DNA from 4 places in the Pantoea sp. X-Soil-ISGK-355 genome. Region 3 is predicted to be linked to each of the others. Evidence: predicted binding sites of a transcription regulator. Region 3 holds the regulator's gene; each other region holds the start of a gene.
What was found. The regulator CRP, encoded in region 3, controls carbon source genes, mostly activating them, when cyclic AMP is high. The targets are predictions, from matches to a motif close to ATGTGANNNNNNTCACAT.
Positions count from the first base shown of each region.

Region 1: the regulator CRP is predicted to act here: its motif matches at 1,879-1,896, upstream of AC6I8J_RS13195 (YfcZ/YiiS family protein).
Region 2: the regulator CRP is predicted to act here: its motif matches at 1,988-2,005, upstream of AC6I8J_RS01490 (YjcB family protein).
Region 4: the regulator CRP is predicted to act here: its motif matches at 1,463-1,480, upstream of AC6I8J_RS01660 (nucleoside-specific channel-forming protein Tsx).

Region 1 covers NZ_AP035971.1:2,887,816-2,892,005, forward strand. The annotation lists gene fadJ (fatty acid oxidation complex subunit alpha FadJ) at 1-21, opposite strand, end outside; gene fadI (acetyl-CoA C-acyltransferase FadI) at 21-1,331, opposite strand; gene AC6I8J_RS13195 (YfcZ/YiiS family protein) at 1,490-1,786, opposite strand; gene fadL (long-chain fatty acid transporter FadL) at 2,145-3,428, shown strand; gene mlaA (phospholipid-binding lipoprotein MlaA) at 3,564-4,190, opposite strand, start outside.
Region 2 covers NZ_AP035971.1:344,254-348,443, reverse strand. The annotation lists gene AC6I8J_RS01505 (glutathione S-transferase family protein) at 140-805, opposite strand; gene soxR (redox-sensitive transcriptional activator SoxR) at 845-1,330, opposite strand; gene soxS (superoxide response transcriptional regulator SoxS) at 1,431-1,856, shown strand; gene AC6I8J_RS01490 (YjcB family protein) at 2,111-2,392, shown strand; gene AC6I8J_RS01485 (ATP-grasp fold amidoligase family protein) at 2,447-3,397, opposite strand; gene AC6I8J_RS01480 (oligosaccharide flippase family protein) at 3,406-4,190, opposite strand, start outside.
Region 3 covers NZ_AP035971.1:3,673,450-3,677,639, forward strand. The annotation lists gene AC6I8J_RS16940 (hydrolase) at 1-1, shown strand, start outside; gene AC6I8J_RS16945 (YheU family protein) at 6-224, shown strand; gene AC6I8J_RS16950 (phosphoribulokinase) at 286-1,155, shown strand; gene AC6I8J_RS16955 (OsmC family protein) at 1,523-1,927, opposite strand; gene crp (cAMP-activated global transcriptional regulator CRP) at 2,231-2,863, shown strand; gene AC6I8J_RS16965 (YccS/YhfK family putative transporter) at 2,921-4,190, shown strand, end outside.
Region 4 covers NZ_AP035971.1:381,973-386,162, reverse strand. The annotation lists gene AC6I8J_RS01670 (response regulator) at 1-42, shown strand, start outside; gene AC6I8J_RS01665 (sensor histidine kinase) at 39-1,394, shown strand; gene AC6I8J_RS01660 (nucleoside-specific channel-forming protein Tsx) at 1,674-2,540, shown strand; gene yjdN (VOC family metalloprotein YjdN) at 2,679-3,116, opposite strand; gene AC6I8J_RS01650 (LysR family transcriptional regulator) at 3,189-4,085, opposite strand.

The DNA.
Region 1 (4,190 bases), 790 kb from region 3:
GTGAAACGCATTCTGATCCATTATTCGGCCTCCAGAACCATTGCCGCACCCAGACCGCCCGCCGCACACGCCGTGACCAGTCCTAACCCGCCACCGCGACGGCGTAATTCATTCAGCGTCTGGGTGATCATGCGCGCGCCCGTGGCGGCAAAAGGATGACCATAAGCGATTGAACCGCCCAGCACGTTAAAGCGCTCTTCATTCACTTCGCCCAGCGCATGAGCACGGTTCAGCACCTCGCGGGCAAAGCGCTCGTCGCGAAAAAGTTGCAGATTGCTCAGGGTCTGGGCCGCGAACGCTTCATGCATATCAATTAGCGTCAGATCGGCCAGCGTGATTCCGGCGCGATCCAGTGCCAGTGGTGAGGAGTACGCCGGACCCAGCAGCATATCCTGCTGTACACCAATCGCGGTAAACGCGTAGCTGCGCAGATAGCCCAGCGGCGTGACACCCAGTTCACGGGCGCGGCCTTCGCGCATCAGAATCACGGCGGCCGCGCCGTCGGTGAGAGGCGTGCTGTTGGCCGCCGTGACGCTGCCGTGCTGACGATCAAACGCCGGACGCAGCCGGGCGTAATCCTCTGCTCTGGCATTCATACGGACGTTATTGTCCTGGTCAATAGCGGTTTTCCACGGCGGCACAAAGGCTGCCATCACTTCCTGATTCAGTACTCCGGATTGCCAGGCCCTGGCGGCATGCTGATGGGATCGCAGCGCCAGCGCATCCTGTGCTTCGCGAGTGATGCCGTGACGCTTAGCCATCTGCTCCGCAGTGTCGCCCATACGCAGGCCGGTCGAATACTCCGCCACTGCAGGCGGGACCGGCAGCAGATCACGCGGACGCAGACGCCGCAGGATGTGCAGTTTTTGACCGAAGCTGCGGGCTTTATTGAGATCCACCAGCGCGCGGGCCAGCGTTTTACTGACCCCAATCGGCAACACCGACGAAGAGTCTGCGCCACCGGCAATACCGGCAGAGATGGTGCCCGCCAGCAGACTTTCTGCCACATTCGCTACCGCCTGAAAGCTGGTGGCGCAGGCACGGCTGACGCTGTAGGCATCGGTATGCACACTCAGCCCGCTGCTTAATACAATTTCACGCGCAATGTTCGGCGCTTCCGGCATCTGCACCACCTGACCAAAGACCAGTTGCTCGATCACCTCAGCCGGCAGTTCACTGCGCGCCATTAATTCGCTGACCACCATCCGTCCCAGCTCAATGGCGGGAATGCCATGGAAGCCGGTCGCCTGGCGCAAAAAAGGGGTGCGTAACCCGTGGGTTATTGCGATGCGTTCACCATCACGCGTCAGCAGCGGCTGCGCTTTGCTCATTGTTCTCACCTGTGGCTGGGACTGTGGCATCATTGCCTGAAGAGGTCTGACCTGATCAGTGTTAACCACAAGCGGGTGAGCCGCCAATACCGGAAAGGAAAAAGTGCGAAGAGAAACACGAAAATGAAAAACGCCGCATTAATGCGGCGTTATGAGACTTAACGCAAACCGAGCTGAAAAATCATCGTTTCAGCCTGGCAGCTGAAAGTAAAATCGATATCCAGCTGCACACCCTGATTCACCTCACTGAAGCGCGACTCAATCACACAGGGTTCCGATTCAACTTCACGTGCACGTTCGGTGAGGAGAGCTAATTTGGCTTCCGCATCGGCACGCTGAGCAAACCACTCCGACCAGCTGGCGGTGCAATCGGTATTATCCATTACCGTGCCCACATCAACACAACAACAGGCTGCTGTTTCGGTCGCACTGCATTTTTTAATGGCATCAGTCATTTCATTCTCCTGACCAGCGATCTGGTGGGTTGAGCGATTTTATGGCCGAAATTTTACCTGCTCGCGTAAAGATGCGCCATGTACATGGCGCTAAGTGACGAATATCACAATAAAAATTGATCCAGAACAAACTGGAATCGGTATGCTGTGCAGAATCAGGGCTGTTTTGTTATGCAGATCGAATTTTAAACGATCAAACCTGAAATATTTTAAAAACAATATTGCAACATGCACACAGGTCGGACCTATACTCTCCGCACTGGTCTGATATGTGCGTTTTACATCAGTCCCTACAATCCGCCGTCCTTTGTTACGCGACGTTATAGCGTTAAATAATAATTCACATGAGGTTGTGGTCATGAACCATAAAAACCTGTTTGCAAAGTCAGCCGTGGCGGCTGCAGTGGCGCTTGTCTCTTCACACGTTTACGCAGCTGGGTTTCAGTTAAATGAGTTTTCTACGATTGGTTTAGGTCGCGCATATTCAGGCGAAGGGGCAATGGGCGATACGGCGGCATCAGCCAGCCGTAACCCGGCGACGATGGCATTAATGGATCGTCCGGAATTTTCACTCGGTGCGGTCTATATTGCGCCAGATGTCAATATTAGTGGTCGCAGTCCCAGCGGACGCAGCCTGGATGCTAATAATATTGCCCCGAATCAGTGGGTTCCCAATATTCATTATGTCCAGCCCATCAACGATCAGTGGTGGATCGGCGCGTCTGCAACCTCTAACTATGGCTTAGCAACAGAGTTTAATAATGGCTACACCGCGGGGGGTTACGGCGGTAAAACCGATCTGGTGACCGGCAATTTTAATCTCAGCACCGCGTACCGTTTAAATGAACATTTTAGTTTTGGCGTCGGTTTTGATGCGGTTTATGCCAAAGCCAAAATTGAACGCTATGCCGGTGAGTCAGGCGCAAGACTGGGCGTTCCGGCTGATACGCAGGTTGCCCATCTGAAAGGCGATGAGTGGGGATATGGCTGGAACGCCGGTGTCCTGTATGAAGTGGATGAGAATAACCGCTTCGGCTTTACCTATCGTTCAGAAGTGAAAGTCGACTTCGATGGCGATTACAAAAGCAGCCTCTCTTCCCGACTGAATGCAGTGAATAATCCGGAAGTGTCAGGTGTGCCGTTTGGCACCAATGGTACCACCGTTCCTGGCGCGTTAACCCTGAATCTGCCAGAGATGTGGGAAGTATCGGGCTGGCATAAAGTGGCACCGCAGTGGGCGGTTCACTACAGCATGGCGTACACCAGCTGGAGCCAGTTCCAGGAGCTGAAAGCCACCGGTTCTAACGGCCAGACGCTGTTCTATAAAGATGAAAGCTTCCACGATGCCTACCGCATTGCACTGGGCACAACCTATTCCTACGACAAGAACTGGACGTTCCGCACCGGTATTGCGTTTGATGACAGCCCGGTTCCGGCCGATAAGCGCTCTATCTCTATTCCGGACCAGGATCGTTTATGGCTGAGTGCGGGTACGTCTTATGCCTTTAACGATGATGCCTCGGTTGATTTAGGCATCTCTTATATGCACGGACAGAAAGTGACGGTGAAAGAAGGGCCTTATACCTTTACCTCTGAAGGTAAAGCCTGGCTCTACGGTGCGAACTTTAATTACAAGTTCTGACTGGATGGTACGATCATAAAGGGCGACTCTGGTGAGTCGCCCTTTTTTATGGACGTGGATCGCTTAATGGTTCAGGGAGCATACGCCTTGCACAAAGACGCAAAACCGCCATCCCTGGCTGCTCAGCGCGGGCGATTACTCGGCGTCAATATCCTTCAGGTCATCCTGAATCGCGGCTGCGTTAGGATTATCTTCCGGCTTGAGCTTGCCGCCACGTGCCAGGAAGTCGTGACGCTGGAAGTACGCGTTACGGATAAAGGCGTACGGATCGCTCTGCTGTTTCAGGATTGCATCAGAGTCCAGCAGCTGCGCGCGGGTCTCAATCCCTTCAAGCGTCCATTTACCAATCGACATTGGCCAGGTCAGCCAGCCGAGGATCGGATAAAGCGTATCAACGTAGTCGCCGCCATCCTGACGCACCGTGAAGCTGCCGTAAGCAGGCAGCTCAACATAAGGCCCGTAGCCGACGCCATAGTGACCAAGCGTGGTACCGAAACGGTGCGGCTCTTCACGCGCCAGTTCCGGGTTCGCCTTGCCGGCAACGTCAATGAAACCGCCCAGTCCCAGCACGCTGTTCAGGAAGAAACGGGTAAAGTGAATACCCGCATCACGTCCGTTACCGACCAGAATGGCGTTGACCATACTGGCTGGCTCTTCCAGGTTGCCGAGGAAATTGCTCAGCCCGGTACGTGCCGGGACCGGCACATAATCACGCCAGGCCACAGCGACCGGACGAAGCACGTACGGATCCAGCACGTTGTA
Region 2 (4,190 bases), 3.3 Mb from region 3:
AAAGATTGGGCGCAGGAGGCTGGCAGACGCCCGACGGAAGCCAGCCTGAAACGCTGAGGCCATAAAGTTAATGTCATATAAAGGCAGGATTCGCACCGGCGCAGTCGGGATGAGACAGGATGCGCCGGCGGAGAGAGGATTAACCTGGCAACGAAAGCTCGCCGCCCTGCGCAATCGCGCGTTGCCAGGCGGCGCGCTGCTGCACCGTCTGCAACCATTTCTCTGTGGCAGGCATCCGATCCAGTCCGCCACGCCGCGCCAGTGCCAGCAGCGGAAAGCTCATCTGGATATCCGCAATGGTAAAACGCTCACCGGCAAACCACGTATTGGCTGCCAGATGCTGTTCGATCATCTGCCTGTGCGGCTTTAGCTGTTTATCCAGGAATGCCTTCTGCACCCCTTTGCCAAATGCCGCGCCGACCGGACGCAGCAGCCAGGGCACCGGCGCTTTGCCCATCTGACCGAAGATCAGTTTCATCACCAGCAGCGGCATCAGCGAGCCTTCGGCGTAGTGCAGCCAGTAGCGGCACTGTAACCGTGACGCCTCATCACTCACTTTCAGCCTGAATTCGTGATCATATTTCTCTTCAAGGTATTCGAGAATGGCCCCCGATTCTGCTACCACCTGGTTCCCGTCAGTAATGACCGGCGATTTTCCCAGTGGATGCACTTTTTTTAGCGCCTCCGGGGCCAGCATGGTCGGTTCGCGTTGATAGCGTTTAATCTGGTACGGCACTTCCAGCTCTTCCAGCAGCCACAGCACCCGATGCGAGCGCGATTTCTCAAGATGGTGAACGGTGATCATCATGATTCCCTGTGTGTTGACCTTCACCAAGTATAGACGTCACTCCACAGCCGGATGTTTATCATCCTGCTCCGGGTCAAGCAGCACCGCACCTGAGCCCTGCTGACCCAGCCGGTCGCCGGGATTACGCAGCGGACAGTCGCGCATCGACAGGCAGCCGCAACCGATACAGCCATCCAGGTCATTGCGCAGGCGGGTAAGAGTTTCAATGCGTTTATCCAGCTCTTCGCGCCAGTGCTGAGTCAGCGCATCCCATTCCGTCGTCGACATGCGCTTATCTGGCGGAATGTGGTCGAGACTGTCACTGACCGTCGCCAGCGGGATGCCAATGCGCTGAGCAATCTTGATGATCGCCACGCGTCGCAGCACATCGCGGCTGTATCGGCGCTGATTGCCGCTGTTGCGGGTGCTGAAAATGAGGCCTTTGGTTTCATAAAAGTGCAGCGCCGAGACCGCCACACCGCTGCGGCGCGCCACTTCCCCGGGTGTTAAGACCGGTTTTGGATAGTTACGTTCTTTTTTCATCAGACCCTTTACCTAAAGTTAACTTGAGGAATTATACTTCTTCTCCGTTGAAACCCCTAAACTCCCATTACCCCTTATTAAGCACCAGAAGGATGAGGCCATGATGCAAGAAGAGATCATTCATTCCCTGACGGACTGGATTGACCAGAACCTCGATAAGAGCCTGTCGATTGATGAGGTTGCGGCAAAATCAGGCTATTCGAAATGGCACCTGCAGCGTATGTTCCGTTCCGTGACGAAACAGACGCTGGGTGGCTATATTCGTGAGCGCCGCCTGACGCTGGCCGCAGAAGCGCTATCGCAGACACAGCGTCCGGTGTTTGATATCGCGATGCAGTATGGCTATGACTCGCAGCAAACTTTTTCACGGGTGTTTCGTCGTCAGTTTTCACAGACCCCGACCGCTTACCGCCACACCATGCGACGCCAGGCGATTCAGCGCCCTCGCCTGCTGAGTTTCGGTTGTAACGATCCGATCAACAGCTTTACCCAGCGCACGACCGGCGAGTGCTGCCCGGTCCGTTAATTCTTCGCTGCGCCCGCTCCGGGCGCATCTGTCTGATTTCCCCGCCGTTCTTCTTCTACTGCTCATTTTTTCTGCACACCACTACCATACAAGAGTCAAATTTTGTTCAAAATTTAAAATCGGGTGATATAATGTGACCCAAGTCACACTTTGAACCTGGGTTGACGGCAAAAAAGTCCTACCTGACACACTTTTTTGTCGCCGGTGATGTCCGCAGATTGTCAGGAATACTTACTGATAGTGAGGTCCGGCCGATGGCTACGTTAACCGCCAGTTTTCTTGTTATGCGTTGGGAACTGCTGAGCGCAATCATGATGTTTTTTGCCAGCACCCTGAAAACCAAACTTCGTCAGGATAGCCGTCACGTGATGGCCTTTATGTGTGGCGGGATTGGTTTAGGCATGACCTGCTGGTTTGTTACCGGTCTGATGGGCATTACCCTGAGCATGGAAAACGTACATAACTTCGTGGAAATCTCAAAGCACGCCTTTATCGATGCGATGAGCCAGGCGCCTGCTGACTGGCCGATGCCCTGATTTTTACGCATAAAAAACCCCGCTTAGCGGGGTTTTTTATATTGCTGTGTGAACTTAAATTTTCTTCAACATGGCAGGAATATTAACATCCTGCACTGTAACGCCCGGGCTCTGCGTTCCGCGGCGGTCCTGAATCCACATATCTCCCATCATCTGGTTTAAACCACGATCTAATCCGGTAACCAGCCCTGCACCTGGGGTGAAGGTCAGTTCGCCAAAGTAAATATGCTCGTCATGGATATACCAATCCACACGCACGTAGTCGAAATCGCTGGCCAGCTTCTTGCTCAGTTCGAGCGCATGTTCCAGTGACGGCATAATCGGTGACACATCCAGCCCGGTATCGCGAATCTTGTGATAGGCCTCATTGAGGTTATTCACGTAGAAGTTCATCGACAGCAGCGGCTGGCAGCGGTTGTAGATTACCTGCAGCACATATTCGAACCGGCCATCACGCTTGTTGAACATATGGAATTTGTAATCGATCGGCGCGCTTTTGCCATCACCAATGTACTTCTCAACCAGGATGCGTGGCTTGATGTAGCGGTAGTGAATCTCGCGCGCTTCATTGGCGAAATCGGTCTTCAGCCAGCGATAGCAGTCATGAATGATCTGCTGCTTGCGCAACGCGTCCGGCTCTTCCAGCAGTATTTCTACCATGTTGGAGGCGTGGTTCGGCTTGATCACCGTTCCCCTCCAGCAAGGCAGGCTGTTCAGCGTGGTCGGGTCAGTGGTTTCGTGTACCAGCGGGATCAGGTACTCATTACCGATTTTTTCAGCAATGAATTCGCGTACCGAGTACTTATCTGACAGACGACCGTAGTTCTGGTAATCGCCGAAGATAAACTTACGGTACAACACCTTCTCGTTGAACACTTTTGGCTGACGCAGATTGGGCAGCTTTCTGAACTTATGGAAGTAGTAGATGCGGTCCTGATAAGCCCAGGGCATCTTCTTGATAAAGTACTGCACACTTTTTCTGAGTTCTTCTTTCAACTTGAGCATATCTGACCTCATTTGTATGTTTTGTAGTTGAGTGAGGAAACCTGAATCTTTTGAATGACGCCGTTTTTAAAGAAGTAATTCATTACGGTCAGGGACAAAAGTTCTGAAAGGAAAACGCTCCACGCGGCCCCCATGATGCCGTGACCCTGGATCAACCACCAGGAGAGCGGCAGACTGATGACCATCAGGCAGATGATTTTCCTCAGCAAGTAGTTAAATCCTCCCTCTTTGACCATGTAGCGATACGCTACGGTCCCCATTGCCGAAAAGCTGGTCGCTATCGACAGCAACGTAATGAGACTTCCTGACTGTGTGTATTCCGGTCCGTACAACGCGATGATGATTTGCTCGCCGTAAAGCGAAATGACAAGCAGCATCAGCAATGAAACCGCCATAACGTAGCCATTGAGCCGGGCAGCCAGCTTAATGGCGACCTCGCCGCGCTCCCTGAAGATTTCAGTGAAGCAGGAGGTGATAAGCGCAACCGGGATAAAAATCCAGGAGGCGGAAATAGTATTCGCCGCCGCAAAGAGACCGAGGTCGCGCGCAGGCGCCGTGCCTGCCAGAAACATCTGCGCCGCTTTGACCTGCACCGAGATAAAGATGCTGGAGATCGCCAGCGGCAGACCGGCATACATCAGATAGCGCAGATAGGCGGTGCGCTTTTCGCGCGGTGGCATCTGATCCTGGTGGTCCTGATAGAAGTTGTGACGCTTGATCAGGTAAGGCACCAGTGTCACGGCAACAATCGACAGCGTCAGCCAGAGCGGATTAAGACGCAGCCAGGCCACGG
Region 3 (4,190 bases):
ATCTCGTGATTATTCCCTGGCAACAGGTCTCTCCTGAGACCCTTGAAAATCTGATTGAAACCTTTGTGCTGCGTGAAGGCACTGACTATGGCGAGCATGAACGTAGCCTGCTGGACAAGGTGGCTGATGTGCGACGCCAGCTGGAAACCGGTGAAGTGGTGCTGGTGTGGTCGGAACTGCATGAATCGGTCAATATCATGCCGCGTAAAGAATTTCGTGGCTGATGCACCCGGCACCCTTTCATGATAACAATGCTCATCGTCCGACCTCACAGGGAGCTTTTCTATGTCTGCACGTCATCCCATTATCGCGGTGACCGGTTCCAGCGGCGCAGGAACCACCACCACCAGCCTGGCGTTCCGCAAAATTTTTCAGCAGCTTGACCTGCATGCGGCGGAGCTGGAAGGTGACAGTTTTCACCGCTTTACCCGCCCTGAAATGGATATGGCGATTCGTAAGGCACGCGATCTGGGACGTCATGTCAGCTACTTTGGCCCGGAAGCCAATGACTTTGGCCTGCTGGAGCAGAGCTTTAAAGAGTATGGTCTCAGCGGGGAGGGGCAGTCGCGTAAATATCTGCACACTTACGATGAGGCGGTGCCGTGGAATCAGGTGCCCGGCACTTTTACACCCTGGCAGCCGCTACCGCAGAACACCGATATTCTTTTTTATGAAGGATTGCATGGCGGTGTGGTGACAGCGCAGCACAACGTGGCGGAACAGGTCGATCTGCTGGTGGGCGTGGTACCGATTGTTAACCTGGAGTGGATTCAGAAGCTGGTACGCGACACTGGCGAGCGCGGTCATTCACGTGAAGCCGTAATGGATTCCGTGGTGCGCTCAATGGAAGATTACATCAACTACATCACACCGCAGTTTTCACGCACCCATATCAACTTTCAGCGCGTTCCAACCATCGATACCTCCAACCCGTTCGCAGCCCGCGCCATTCCGTCACTGGATGAGAGTTTTGTGGTGATCCACTTTCAGGCGCTGGAAGATATCGACTTCCCCTACCTGCTGGCAATGCTGCAGGGCTCGTTTATCTCGCACATCAATACGCTGGTGGTGCCCGGCGGCAAAATGGGTCTGGCGATGGAGTTGATCATGGGTCCGCTGGTGAAGCGGCTGATGGAAGGTAAGCGGATAGAGTAAGAGGTCAAAAGGGCCTTTCCAGACTAATGCCAATGCAGGATCAATCTGACAGCAGCGAAAATGCTTAACACGCAGGGAACCGGGTCAGAAAAGGAAAGCGTCCCGCGCCAGGGACGGCGCGGGACGAGCGGCCAGGGATTGGCTTAAGCGACTTTCCGATCTGACCCGGTTCCCAGCGCAGGCACAGTATCAACGCGGATTCCCTATGCAGGCACAATCTGACAGCGGACCGACACAAACCGCTCTGACCCTGTTCACAACGCAGGCACAATCTCAAAGCGGATTTCCGGACCAGGCACAGTCTTAAAGCAACCTGCATCAGATACTGGAAGTGAAGTTAGCAGGTCTGCAATAACCCCTGCGGCTACTAAAGTTCGATCACTTCATAGCTATGCGTAATGTTGACGCCTTTACCCAGCATGATGGCCACCGAGCAATATTTTTCAGCCGAAAGATCGACCGCGCGTGAGACCGCTTTATCCTGGAGCGCTTTGCCACTCACGATAAAATGCAGGTTGATGTGCGTAAAGATTCGCGGCGCCTCTTCACGACGTTCTGAGGTCAGTTTTACTTCACAATCAGCCACATCGTTGCGGCCTTTTTGCAGAATTGATACCACGTCAATCGCGCTGCATCCACCTGCCGCCATCAGCACCATTTCCATTGGGCTGGGCGCTTTATCACCTGAATTGCCATCCATCAGTATCTGATGGCCGGATGAGGATTCTCCAAGGAATGTCAGCCCTTCTACCCATTTCACTCTTGCCTGCATGATTTTTGCTCCGGAATACGCTGTTTTGTCGCCAGAGTACGCTTTCGCCTGGTAAACAGCAATCCAGAGAAATCCGCCTGTAGCTGAAGCGAGACAACAGAAGACAGTCGGCAAAAGCTGTGCTACAAACAGTGCTGAAAATATTTTTCGTCACCCGATGGCGAAGCCGGGAAGAATGATGCGCACTGCGCCTGATGCGGCCCGAATAATTTCCTGAAAAGGAAACGCTTGAAGCTTTCACCGCCTGACAGGGAAAACTGCCCCCTGTATTTTGGGCACGATTACAACAGAGGATAATAGCGAATGGTTCTCGGCAAACCGCAAACAGACCCTACACTCGAATGGTTCCTGTCCCATTGCCATATTCACAAGTATCCATCCAAAAGTACGCTGATTCACCAAGGTGAAAAAGCAGAAACGCTTTACTACATCGTGAAAGGTTCCGTCGCGGTTCTGATTAAAGATGAAGAAGGCAAAGAGATGATTCTTTCCTACCTGAATCAGGGCGATTTTATTGGTGAGCTTGGCCTGTTCGAAGAAGGTCAGGAACGCAGCGCCTGGGTACGTGCGAAAAGCGCGTGCGAAGTGGCGGAGATTTCTTACAAGAAATTCCGTCAGTTGATCCAGGTTAACCCCGATATCCTGATGCGACTCTCATCGCAGATGGCGCGTCGCCTGCAGGTGACGTCTGAAAAAGTGGGTAACCTCGCTTTCCTCGACGTTACCGGCCGCATTGCACAGACTCTGCTTAACCTGGCGAAGCAGCCAGATGCCATGACGCATCCCGACGGCATGCAAATTAAAATCACTCGTCAGGAAATTGGTCAGATTGTGGGTTGTTCACGTGAAACCGTGGGCCGTATTTTGAAGATGCTGGAAGATCAGAACCTGATCTCCGCACACGGCAAAACCATCGTCGTTTACGGCACCCGCTAATTCCTGTCATCCACGGCGTGATGGCAACATCACGCCGTTATTGTTTGTGTTGGGCCGATGTGGCGTCGAATCATTTACCATCCTGAAGTCAATTATGCCTTGCGGCAAACGCTGGTGCTCTGTCTGCCGGTGGCGCTGGGCTGGCTGGCTGGCGACCTGCAAAAAGGTCTGCTGTTCTCATTAGTGCCCGCCTGCTGCAATATCGCCGGTCTCGATACGCCGCATAAACGCTTTTTCAAACGTCTGATTGTGGGCGGTAGCCTGTTTGCCCTCGGCAGCTTTCTGATCCAGTGGCTCACCCTGCATGCGATTCCACTGCCGCTGATCCTCTTCGCTATGCCTTTGCTGCTCGGCGTCACGGGTGAGATCAGCCCGCTGCATGGCCGTCTGCTGCCCGGCACCCTGATTGCCGCCATCTTTACCCTGAGCCTGATTGGCCGCATGCCCATCTATGTCACCCCGCTGCTCTATATCGGCGGCACGCTGTGGTACGGGCTGTTTAACTGGTTCTGGTTCTGGCTGTGGAAAGAGCAGCCAATGCGCGAAAGCCTGAGCCTGATCTACCGCGAGCTGGCTAACTACTGCGACGCGAAATACACCCTGCTGACGCAGCTGACCGATCCGGAAAAGGCGCTGCCGCCACTGCTGGCCCGTCAGCAGAAAGTGGTCGATCTGATTAACACCTGTTATCAGCAGATGCATATGCTGTCGGCAAGCCGCGATCACAGCCATAAAAGGCTGACGCGCGCTTTCCAGGTGGCCCTCGATCTGCAGGAGCATATCTCGGTCAGCCTGCATCGGCCGGAAGAAGTCCAGAAGCTGGTGGAGCAAAGCCATGCTGAAGCGGTGATCCGCTGGAATGCCAAAACCATCTCGGCCCGGCTGCGGGTGCTGGCAGATAACATTCTTTATCACCAGTTACCCGACCGCTTTGCGATGGATAAACAGCTCGGCGCACTGGAGAAAATTGCCCATCAGCATCCCGATAATCCGGTGGGTAACTTCTGCCTTTATCACTTCAACCGCATTGCGCGGGTGCTACGCACCCAGAAACCGCTTTACCAGCGCGATCTGATGGCAGACCGCCAGCGCCGCCTGCCGCTGTTACCGGCGCTGCGCAGTTATCTCTCGTTTCGCTCGTCGTCGCTGCGCACGGCGGGTCGCTTTGCGGTGATGCTGATGCTGGGCAGCGCGCTGGCGCTGTTCTTCAACATCCCTAAACCCTACTGGATCCTGATGACCATTATGTTCGTCAGCCAGAACGGCTACAGCGCCACCCGCGTCCGTATCCAGCACCGGGCGCTGGGCACCTTTGCCGGCCTGGTCA
Region 4 (4,190 bases), 3.3 Mb from region 3:
CGTAACGTGCGCGGGCTGGGTTGGCGGGTTCCGGCAATATGAAACCTTTCCGCTTTATGCGCTCACTGCGCAACAAACTTCTCTCTACGCTGCTGGTTATTCACCTGCTGATGATCGGCGGCGTCACATGGTATTTCTTCAGCTGTTACGGCGATATGGTCGGTACCATGAAGGACGATCAGCTGGCAAAAATCGCTGATGCCTGGTCCACTAATAAACAGATGCCCGCCCTGATGCCGATGCTCATTGCGCCGGACAAAGCAAAAAGCGCCTTTGTAGTTCAGCTCTGGGACGATCAGGGCCAGTTGCGGGCCAGCTCATGGCCGGAGTTACAGGCTCCGCTGCAAAATCAGCGCGGATATCACGATGTGCATGTGGGTCAGTGCGACGACTGTGAATGGCGTATTTTTACCCGGCCCGGCATGCCCGGCAGCGAGATCAAAACCATCCAGGTGATGCACAACCTCAGCTACATGAAAGCCTCGATGGTTAAGCGGGCGCTGTCGGCGATCATTCCGATGATCCTGATGATGCCGCTGTCGCTGCTGGTGATCTGGCTGGTGGTGCGCAAGATCACCCGGGATCTGCAGGTCGCTTCACGTCAGATTGCGGCGCAGGAGACACATCATCCGCACAATGTTTCACCTGAGGGCTTACCGGATGAGATCCTGCCGCTGGTAGCCGCTTACAACTCGCTGCTGAGTAAGCTGCGTGACGCCTGGTCGTCGCAGCGTCAGTTCCTGGAAGATGCTGCCCATGAGCTGCGTACGCCGGTAACAGCGGTGACGTTACAGCTGGAAAACCTGCGTCAGCATATTCAGCCAGGCGAAGCGAGCCGTCAGTTCAGCCAGCTGGAAGCGGGCGTCACGCGCACCCGTCACCTGGTCACACAGTTACTCAATGTCTCACGCCAGGATGACCAGAGCGTGGTGTCCAGCGTGGAGCATATTGAACTGGACGATCTGCTGAAAGAGAGCATTGAGCAGCTGATGGTGGTGGCGGACAAACGCGGCATTGATATCGGCTTTAATGGCTCCACGCAGTACCGTCTGCAGGCCAGCCGTTCTGAATTGCGCAGCCTGTTCGACAACCTGATTGGTAACGCTATGTTGCACACGCCGGAAGGCAGCCTGGTCGATGTGCTGCTGCATCGGGTGGCGGGCAAAACGGTGGTCGATATTGTCGATAACGGACCGGGCATGCCGGAATCCTTTATCGAACGCGCGTTCGACCGTTTTACCCGTTCGCCTGACGTTAAAGCCCAGGGCAGCGGGCTGGGACTCTCCATTGTGCGTAACGTCGCACAGAAACATCAGATCCACGTTGCCCTTACCAACTGCCTGACACCACAGGGTGCTGTTTGTGGTTTGCAGGTTCGCGTCACCCTTCCCTGATCCCGCCTGTTTGATCACGAACCAGACAACGTAAACGGTTGCCTGGTTCCGTTCGATCCACATCGTTATTGTGAAGTTCGTCACATTTTAGCTGAATTGTAATGCAACACTTTTTGACAAACGTGAGCAAAATCTATTTTCTATCGATCTGTTACAGGCACGCTACGCGGGCTGAAGAACGGGTTGTTATTCGCTGTGAAACCCTCATTCCCATCAAGGGACCGATTTCTCTCTGACTGCGTCTGGTGTGCGGCGGTCAAAAGCATGTGGCTGATAATAATGAAATATAAAACGTTGATAGCAGGTGCCGTGCTGGCATGTTCATTGAGTGGTGCTGCGCAGGCCGCTGAAAGCGATCCACAGTATGTCTCCGACTGGTGGCATCAGAGCGTGAACGTGGTAGGCAGCTACCACACGCGTTTCGGACCGCAATTTAATAACGACGTTTATCTGGAATATGAAGCGTTTGCGAAGAAAGAGTGGTTCGATTTCTACGGCTATCTGGACGTGCCTAACTTCTTCGGCGTGGGCAACAGCAATGCCAACGGCGTGTTCGACCACGGTTCACCGATGTTTATGGAGATTGAACCGCGCTTCTCTATCGATAAGCTAACCGGCACCAGCCTGGCCTTTGGCCCGTTCAAAGAGTGGTATTTCGCCAATAACTATATCTACGATATGGGCCGCAACAGCGACAACCGCCAGAACACCTGGTATATGGGTCTGGGCACCGATATCGATACGCACAGCGATGTCGGCCTGTCGCTGAACGTCTACGCCAAATATCAGTGGGAAAATTACGGCGCGGCAAACGAAAACAGCTGGGATGGCTATCGCTTCAAGGTGAAATACTTCGTGCCAATCACCACGCTGTGGGGCGGTAATCTGGGCTATGTGGGCTTCACCAACTTCGACTGGGGTTCTGACCTCAACGAGAAAGGCGGTTCATCACGCACCAGCAACTCTATCGCCTCCAGCCACATTCTGTCACTGGGTTACGATCACTGGCATATTTCTGCAGTGGCGCGTTACTTCCACAACGGCGGACAGTGGGCGGATGGTCAGGAGCTGAACTTCGGCAAAGGGCCATTTGAAGTGAAATCGACTGGCTGGGGTTACTACCTGGTAGCGGGTTATAACTTCTGATAATGATGACGGGCGGCTGAAAAAACGCCCGTTGCACAGGAGAACTGGCCTGGGGCATTAACGCCTCCAGGCCAGCTCTCCTCCAGGCCAACTTTTGAGAGGCAGGTTTAGCCACTCAGTCCTGCATCTGAACGTCGTTTATCCCTGCGGCTTCTCGACATTGATGCGCCACGGAATGTTGAACTTATCAATGAACATCGCGAATCCATTCGACCAGAATGTCTCCTGCCACTCAGTTGTCACCTTGCCGCCTGCCGACAGTTTCTCAAACCAGGCTTTACCCTTTTCGACATCAGTGGTGGAAAGGCTGACCGCATAACCGGCATGTTCAGACGCGGGCGGCTTCTCAGTATTGCCGTCGCTCAGCATCAGCTCACCGTCACCGATACGCAGCTGGGCATGCATGATCTTTTCTGGCGGCTGCGGCGCGGCAGACTGATCGCCGACCTGCTCACCCTGATCCGGCATATCACCAAATTTCATTTTAGAGAGCAGCTCTCCCCCGGTCGCCTGCAGATAAAAGTCGATAGCCTCTTCACAACGGCCATAGAGAAACAGATAAGGACTGACTTGCATCGTAACCTCTATTTGTCGGGTGGATTTTTACAGTACCTCTATAGTGTAGACGATCGACTTTACCCACTGATTTCATTGACAATAACGCCGAAAGAGTTGTGCCATATAACTGCTCATCGGCGTCAGCGCGGTGTCTTTGCGCTGGATCAGATAGAAGATCGCTTTCGGTAAGGGCTCGTCGAGCGTCAGCGCCACCAGCGACCGCCCCAGAATGGGATCGTCAATCACGTCGACCGACAGAATACTGATGAAATCGCTTTGCGCCACCAGGCTGGTGCAGGCCATAAAGGTTTCACAGGTCACCACGATTTTGGGTGCCATGCCGCGCTCGCCAAACAGATCGTGCAACAAGCGGTAGTAACTGCCTTTCGGCGTTGGCATCGTCCAGTCCGCCTGCTGTAACTCCGCCAGAGAACGCGCCTTTTCCAGCGGATGGCCTTTGCGCACCACTACCTTGTACTCGCGCTCCATCATCCGCTCATACATCAGCTCCTGATCGAGATGGCTCTGATCGTAGGTATTAATGGTGAAATCGAGTGCCCCCTGACGCAGTTCATGCACCATCGACACCAGCTGGCCTTCGACGATGCGCACCTTCACCAGCGGGTATTCGCGATGAAACTGGTTAATCACCTGCGGCATAATGGTGCGCGCCACGCTGCCACCAACGCCGATATTCACCTGACCGCCACCCAGTCCCAGCCGCTGCTGAATATCCTCTTCGGCGACCCGCAGCTCTGCCAGCACCAGGCTGGCATGCCGAAAAAAGTTATCACCGATATCGGTTAACACTACGCCCTGCTGACGGCGGATAAACAGCTTTGCCCCCAGCTCGCGCTCCAGTTCCTGAATCGCTTTAGTTAACGCCGGTTGTGACAGCCCGGAAAGACGGCTTGCCGCCCGGATACTGCCCTGTCGCGCCACGTCAGTGAAGGCGCGCAGCTGATGGAGCTTGAGATTGGCAGACATAATTTTGCGATAACCGTTGTTTATCAGTCACAAGATATTCGCATCTTATGCCGGTCAATACCATTGTGTAGATTCGGAACAGTGCATAAAAAATCAACAACGAGG